DNA from 3 places in the Brenneria sp. L4-2C genome. Region 1 is predicted to be linked to each of the others. Evidence: predicted binding sites of a transcription regulator. Region 1 holds the regulator's gene; each other region holds the start of a gene.

Evidence for each region. The regulator sigma-54, encoded in region 1, starts transcription at its own class of promoters, with help from an activator protein. The targets are predictions, from matches to a motif close to GTTGGCACANNTTTCGCTNT.
Region 2: the regulator sigma-54 is predicted to act here: its motif matches at 873-892, upstream of glnK (P-II family nitrogen regulator).
Region 3: the regulator sigma-54 is predicted to act here: its motif matches at 1,303-1,322, upstream of glnA (glutamate--ammonia ligase).

Annotation. Positions count from the first base shown of each region.
Region 1 is NZ_JBEIAC010000011.1:56,157-58,431, reverse strand. It holds gene rpoN (RNA polymerase factor sigma-54) at 158-1,591, shown strand; gene hpf (ribosome hibernation promoting factor) at 1,614-1,901, shown strand; gene ptsN (PTS IIA-like nitrogen regulatory protein PtsN) at 1,998-2,275, shown strand, end outside.
Region 2 is NZ_JBEIAC010000003.1:199,699-201,973, reverse strand. It holds gene ABRZ26_RS07045 (SmdB family multidrug efflux ABC transporter permease/ATP-binding protein) at 1-639, shown strand, start outside; gene glnK (P-II family nitrogen regulator) at 980-1,318, shown strand; gene amtB (ammonium transporter AmtB) at 1,355-2,275, shown strand, end outside.
Region 3 is NZ_JBEIAC010000015.1:13,618-15,892, forward strand. It holds gene glnA (glutamate--ammonia ligase) at 1-1,225, opposite strand, end outside; gene typA (ribosome-dependent GTPase TypA) at 1,595-2,275, shown strand, end outside.

The DNA of each region.
Region 1 (2,275 bases):
TTCTGGGGCCGACGCCGCGCGTTGTTAAAAAATGCTCCCGGCGTTTTCTTCAAGGTATAACAAGGCGACAACCGCATGATTTTCCAGGATTTCAGACCGGAACACGCGCCGCTATAACCGGAAAACACAACGGAATATAAGGAATTTAGCGCAACTTATGAAGCAAGGTTTGCAACTCAGGCTTAGCCAGCAACTGGCCATGACTCCACAGCTACAGCAGGCAATCCGTCTGCTGCAACTGTCCACGCTTGAACTGCAACAAGAGATTCAACTGGCGCTGGAAAGCAATCCGTTACTTGAGCAGACGGACAATCACGAAGAAGTAGAGTCATTTGAGACCACGGACAGCGATTCACTGGATACCGGTGAAGCCCTCGAACAAAAAGATATGCCGGAAGAGTTGCCGCTTGACGCGACCTGGGATGAAATTTATTCCGCCGGCACGCCGTCCGGCACCGGCACCGATTATCGCGATGAGGAATTGCCGATCTACCAGGGGGAAACCACCCAGACCCTTCAGGACTATCTGATGTGGCAGGTCGAGCTGACGCCTTTTTCCGATACCGACGCCGCGATAGCGACATCCATCGTCGATGCCGTGGATAACACGGGTTATCTCACCGTGCCGCTGGAAGACATTCTTGACAGCATCGGCGATGAAAACGTCACGCTGGATGAAGTCGAAGCGGTGCTGAAGCGGGTTCAGCGTTTTGATCCCGTCGGCGTGGCGGCGCGCGATCTGCGCGATTGCCTGCTGGTTCAGCTTTCCCAATTCGCCGTCGAGACCCCTCGTCTTGCGGAAGCAAGGCTTATCGTCAGCGAGCACCTCGATCTGTTGGCGAATCACGATTTTCGCAGCCTGATTCGCGCCACCCGGCTGAAAGAAGAGGTGCTGAAAGAGGCGCTGGCGCTGATTCAGTCCCTCGATCCGCGTCCGGGCCAGTCAATCAATACCGGCGAGTCGGAATACGTGATCCCCGACGTGCTGGTGCGAAAAATTCACGGCCGCTGGGTGGTTGAGCTGAACACCGACAGCATTCCCCGGCTACAGATTAACCAGCAATATGCCGCGCTGGGCAACAGCGTGCGTAGCGACAGCGACGGTCAATTCATCCGTAGCCATCTACAGGAAGCCCGCTGGTTGATAAAAAGCCTGGAAAGCCGTAATGATACGCTGCTCAAGGTCACCCGCTGCATCGTGGAACAGCAGCAGGCATTCTTTGATCAGGGCGAAGAGTTCATGAAGCCGATGGTTTTGGCTGATATCGCCCAGGTCGTGGATATGCATGAATCCACCATTTCCCGCGTGACCACGCAGAAGTTTCTGCACAGTCCGCGCGGCATTTTTGAACTAAAATACTTTTTCTCCAGCCATGTGAATACCGACAATGGGGGCGAAGCCTCCTCAACGGCGATCCGGGCGCTGGTCAAAAAGTTAATCGCTGCGGAAAACCCCGCCAAACCGCTAAGCGACAGTAAGCTCACCACGCTGCTCTCCGAGCAGGGTATTATTGTGGCGCGGCGTACCGTTGCGAAATATCGAGAGTCTTTATCTATCCCACCATCAAATCAACGTAAACAGCTGGTTTGATCTCAACTAGAAGGAAGACGCTATGCAGCTCAACATTACCGGACACCATATCGAACTTACCGAACCTCTGCGTGATTTCGTGAATACCAAGTTTGCCAAGTTGGAGCAATTTTTTGACCGCATCAACCAGGTCAATGTGGTGCTTAAAGTGGAGAAAGTACAAAAAATCGCCGACGCCACGCTCCATGTTAATGGCGGAGAGCTGCATGCCACATCTGAGGCGGAAGATATGTACGCCGCCATCGATTTACTGATCGATAAACTGGCCAGACAGTTGAACAAGCATAAGGACAAGCTCAAACAGCACTGATTTTCATCTCCGATCGTTTGGTCGGAGAACAGACCGGGCTCATAAACCGATGGGCCCGGCTCAACTGATGTGAACGTGTCGTTAAGTGAATATAAAATGAACAACGAGCCCATTTTGCAACTCAGCACCGTGTTACGCCCCGAATGCACCCGAAGCGCCGTCCCTTGCCAGAGCAAGAAACGGGCCTTGGAAATCATCAGCGAGCTGGCAGCCAAACAGCTTAATCTGTCTTCGCAGATTATTTTTGACGCCTTGCTTACTCGTGAACGCATGGGCAGCACCGGTATCGGAAATGGCATCGCCATCCCTCATGGCAAGCTGGAAGGAGAGGATGCGCTGGGAGCAATCGGGGTCTTTATCCAGTTGGAACAGCC
Region 2 (2,275 bases), on a different contig from region 1:
ACGTTGGCTAACTTGCTGATGGGGTATTACGCGCCCGATGAAGGCGAGATCCGGTTGGATGGCCGTCCGCTGCCTACGTTATCGCATCAGGCATTACGCCATAATGTCGCCATGGTGCAGCAGGATCCGGTGGTGCTGGCCGAATCAATGTATACCAACGTCACCTTGGGGCGCGACATCAGTGAAGAGGAAGTATGGCGCGTGCTTGACATTGTTCAGCTATCTGAGTTGGTGCATGGGTTTCCTGATGGTTTACATACCCCGATTGGCGAGCAGGGGAATAATCTATCAACCGGGCAGAAACAGCTGTTGGCGATTGCCCGGGTATTGGTGCAAACCCCTAAAATTCTGATATTGGATGAAGCGACGGCGAACATTGACTCCGGTACGGAGCAGGCGGTGCAAAAGGCGCTGAATATTGTTCGGGCTGAGACGACGTTAATCGTTATTGCTCATCGATTGTCGACGATTGTTGATGCCGATACGATTATGGTGCTCCATCATGGACAAGCCGTTGAGCAGGGGACTCACGGGCAACTATTGCGCCGGCAGGGACGTTATTATCAGATGTATCAATTGCAGTTGGCGGGAGAAGAGCTGGCGGCGGCGGGGACGCCTGAATCTGTTTCCGCATCGTAAGCGGTTTGCACTCTCAAATACAATCGCCGGCGGACGGCGGTTGTTTGCTACGCACCATCACTAAGCATATTCATTCTGTTTTTAGCCTCGATGCACCAAATTTACCCGATGCGCACCAATGTGGTGCGTCTGATGCCCGCTTTTTTAAGTTTTTCTTTTCCTGACAGCATGTTCCCTACCGTTAACAGACCTTAACCGCGTTCTTCTGGCTGATATCTTTCAGATAAATCATTTATGGCACACCCTTTGCTTTATCCATTGCGTGAAGATAATTCGAAATGATGGAAATCCGAGATAGCAGCGGGCGCAAGTCTGAACTTAACGGTTAGGGGGATGATGAATGAAACTGGTTACTGTGGTTATAAAGCCATTCAAGCTGGAAGATGTGCGTGAAGCATTATCTTCCGTTGGCATTCAGGGACTAACTGTCACTGAAGTTAAAGGGTTCGGACGCCAGAAAGGGCATGCTGAACTGTATCGCGGCGCAGAGTACAGCGTTAACTTTTTACCTAAAGTAAAAATTGACATCGCAATAGCTGATGATCAACTGGATGAAGTCATTGATGTAATCAGTAAAGCGGCCTATACCGGAAAAATTGGTGACGGAAAGATTTTTGTCGCTGAATTACAAAGGGTTATTCGCATTCGTACTGGCGAAACCGACGAAGCCGCACTTTAACACCTGACTTAGATGCGTAAATAGGGATGGATGAAAATGAAAAAACTTGTCTCCTCATTGGGTCTTGGTGTGGCTGCTTTGCTCCCGTCCTGGGCTATGGCTGCCGCACCAACGATCGATAAAGCAGATAATGCTTTTATTATGATTTGTACCGCTTTGGTACTTTTTATGACTATACCTGGGATTGCGTTGTTTTATGGCGGTTTGATTCGTTCTAAGAACGTACTTTCCATGTTGTCGCAGGTGTTTGTTTCTTTCGCGCTGGTTTGCATCTTATGGGTTGTTTATGGCTATAGCCTGGCCTTTAGCGAGGGTAACGCTTTTTTCGGCGGCTTTTCCAACTTCCTGCTGAAGGGCATTGCCATTGATGCGATCAGCGGTACGTTCTATCAGTATGTTCACGTTGCTTATCAGGCCTCTTTCGCCTGTATCACCGTAGGGCTGATTGTCGGCGCCATTGCCGAGCGTGTTCGCTTCTCCGCGGTACTGATTTTCGTCGCGCTGTGGCTGACTTTCTCTTACCTGCCGATGACTCACATGGTATGGGGCGGCGGTTATCTGGCTGCTGACGGCGCTCTGGACTTCGCCGGTGGTACGGTGGTGCATATTAACGCCGCTGTTGCCGGTCTGGTCGGCGCTTACCTGCTGGGCAAACGCGCCGGTTTCGGTAAAGAAGCGCTTAAACCACACAATCTGCCGATGGTGTTTATTGGTACGGCGGTGCTGTATATCGGCTGGTTTGGCTTTAACGCCGGCTCTGCCGGTGCAGCAAACGAAATCGCGGGTCTGGCTTTCCTGAATACGGTTGTCGCTACTGCGGCCGCTATCCTGGCATGGGTTGCCGGCGAGTGGATGGTGCGTGGCAAACCTTCGCTGTTAGGCGCCTGTTCGGGCTGTATCGCCGGTCTGGTCGCCATTACGCCGGCGGCGGGTTTGGTGGGCGTCGGCGGCGCGCTG
Region 3 (2,275 bases), on a different contig from region 1:
GGATTTCGCTCGCTTCTTCCGGCGGCAGATCGTACAGGTTCTTATCCATGGCGTCGCCAGGATGGATCTTGTTGATGATGCCGTCCAGGCCGGCCATCAGCAGTGCCGAGAACGCCAAGTATGGGTTGGCTGCCGGATCCGGGAAGCGAACTTCGATGCGGCGCGCTTTCGGGCTGGCCACGACCGGAATACGGATGGAAGCGGAACGGTTACGGGCGGAGTAGGCCAGCATTACCGGCGCTTCGTAGCCAGGAACCAGACGTTTGTAGGAGTTGGTGGCCGGGTTAGTCAGCGCGTTGATGGCTTTCGCGTGTTTGATGATACCGCCGATGTAGAACAGCGCGATTTCAGACAGACCGCCGTATTTGTCGCCGGAGAACAGGTTTGCGCCGTCCTTGGACAAAGACATATGGCAGTGCATACCGGAACCGTTGTCGCCGAACATCGGTTTCGGCATGAACGTTGCGGTTTTACCGAAGGCGTGCGCGACGTTATGAACGACGTATTTGTAGATCTGGATTTCGTCGGCTTTTTTGGTCATGGAGTTGAAGCGGGTCGCCACTTCGTTCTGACCGGCTGTCGCTACTTCATGGTGATGCGCTTCAACCACCAGGCCCATTTCTTCCATGGTCAGACACATGGTGGAACGGATGTCCTGCGATGAATCGACCGGAGGAACCGGGAAGTAACCGCCTTTGACCGCCGGACGGTGGCCTTTATTGCCGCCTTCGTATTCTTTGTTGGAGTTCCAGGCGCCTTCAATGTCGTCGATGGTGACATGAGAGCCGGAGATGCTGCTGCCGAAGCGAACGTCGTCAAACAGGAAGAATTCGGGTTCCGGTCCAAACAGTACGGTGTCGGCAATGCCGGAAGAGCGCAGGAAGTCTTCAGCGCGTTTGGAGATGGAACGCGGGTCGCGGTCATAACCCTGCATGGTGCCGGGTTCCAGAATGTCGCAGCGGATGATCAGCGTGCTTTCTTCATAGAAAGGATCAAGGACGGCGGTGCTGACATCCGGCATCAATACCATGTCGGATTCGTTAATACCTTTCCAGCCGCCAATCGAGGAACCATCAAACATTTTACCTTCTTCGAAGAAGTCAGCATCAACTTGATGAGCCGGAATGGTGACGTGCTGTTCTTTGCCTTTGGTATCAGTGAAGCGTAAATCAACGAACTTCACATCATGTTCTTTCAGCAGCGTCAAAACGTGTTCTGCGGACATACTTGATTCTCCCGATTGTCATTTATCGTCGTGGAACGAATATCGTTGTAGATTGATGTTGTTACCGTGAGTAGACTAAAGCTAAAAGTGTGCCAACTTTTTAAATAAGTGCTATGTGTTGCCACTTGGGGCTTTTCCCCCGAAAAACGACTGCACCATTATAGCTTATAGCACCAATATGGTGCTTTATCTGCGCGCTGTCGCACCAATATGGTGCGATAATGCTTGCTTGTAGCGTTTTTGCACCGTGAAAGGGATCACAAAGTAAGCAGTATCAGGTTGTTTATGAATGATGCTTGTGATCTTGTTTAGTCTCTCGATTAATACGTGTACAATAGCGCGCTATTTCTAAATGCCTGAGGCAAAGCTGTGATCGAAAATTTGCGTAACATCGCCATTATTGCGCACGTTGACCATGGGAAAACCACCCTGGTCGATAAGTTGTTGCAACAATCCGGAACTTTCGGAGAACGTACTGAAGCAACCGAACGTGTAATGGACTCCAACGATTTGGAGAAAGAGCGTGGGATAACCATTCTCGCCAAGAATACCGCCATTAACTGGAAAGACTACCGCATTAACATCGTGGATACCCCTGGACACGCCGACTTCGGCGGCGAGGTTGAACGTGTAATGTCGATGGTTGACTCGGTGCTGTTAGTCGTTGATGCAATGGATGGTCCGATGCCGCAGACTCGTTTCGTGACCAAAAAAGCTTTTGCTAATGGTCTGAAGCCGATCGTGGTAATCAACAAGGTTGACCGCCCCGGCGCGCGTCCTGACTGGGTTGTCGATCAGGTGTTCGACCTGTTCGTGAACCTGGATGCGACCGATGAACAGCTGGATTTCCCCATCGTTTACGCTTCCGCGTTAAACGGTATCGCCGGTCTGGATCATAACGATATGGCCGACGACATGACGCCGCTGTTTGAAGCGATTGTGGAACATGTCGAAGCGCCGAAAGTCGACCGTGACGGTCCTTTGCAGATGCAGATTTCCCAGTTGGACTACAACAGCTATGTCGGCGTTATCGGGATTGGCCGTATCAAG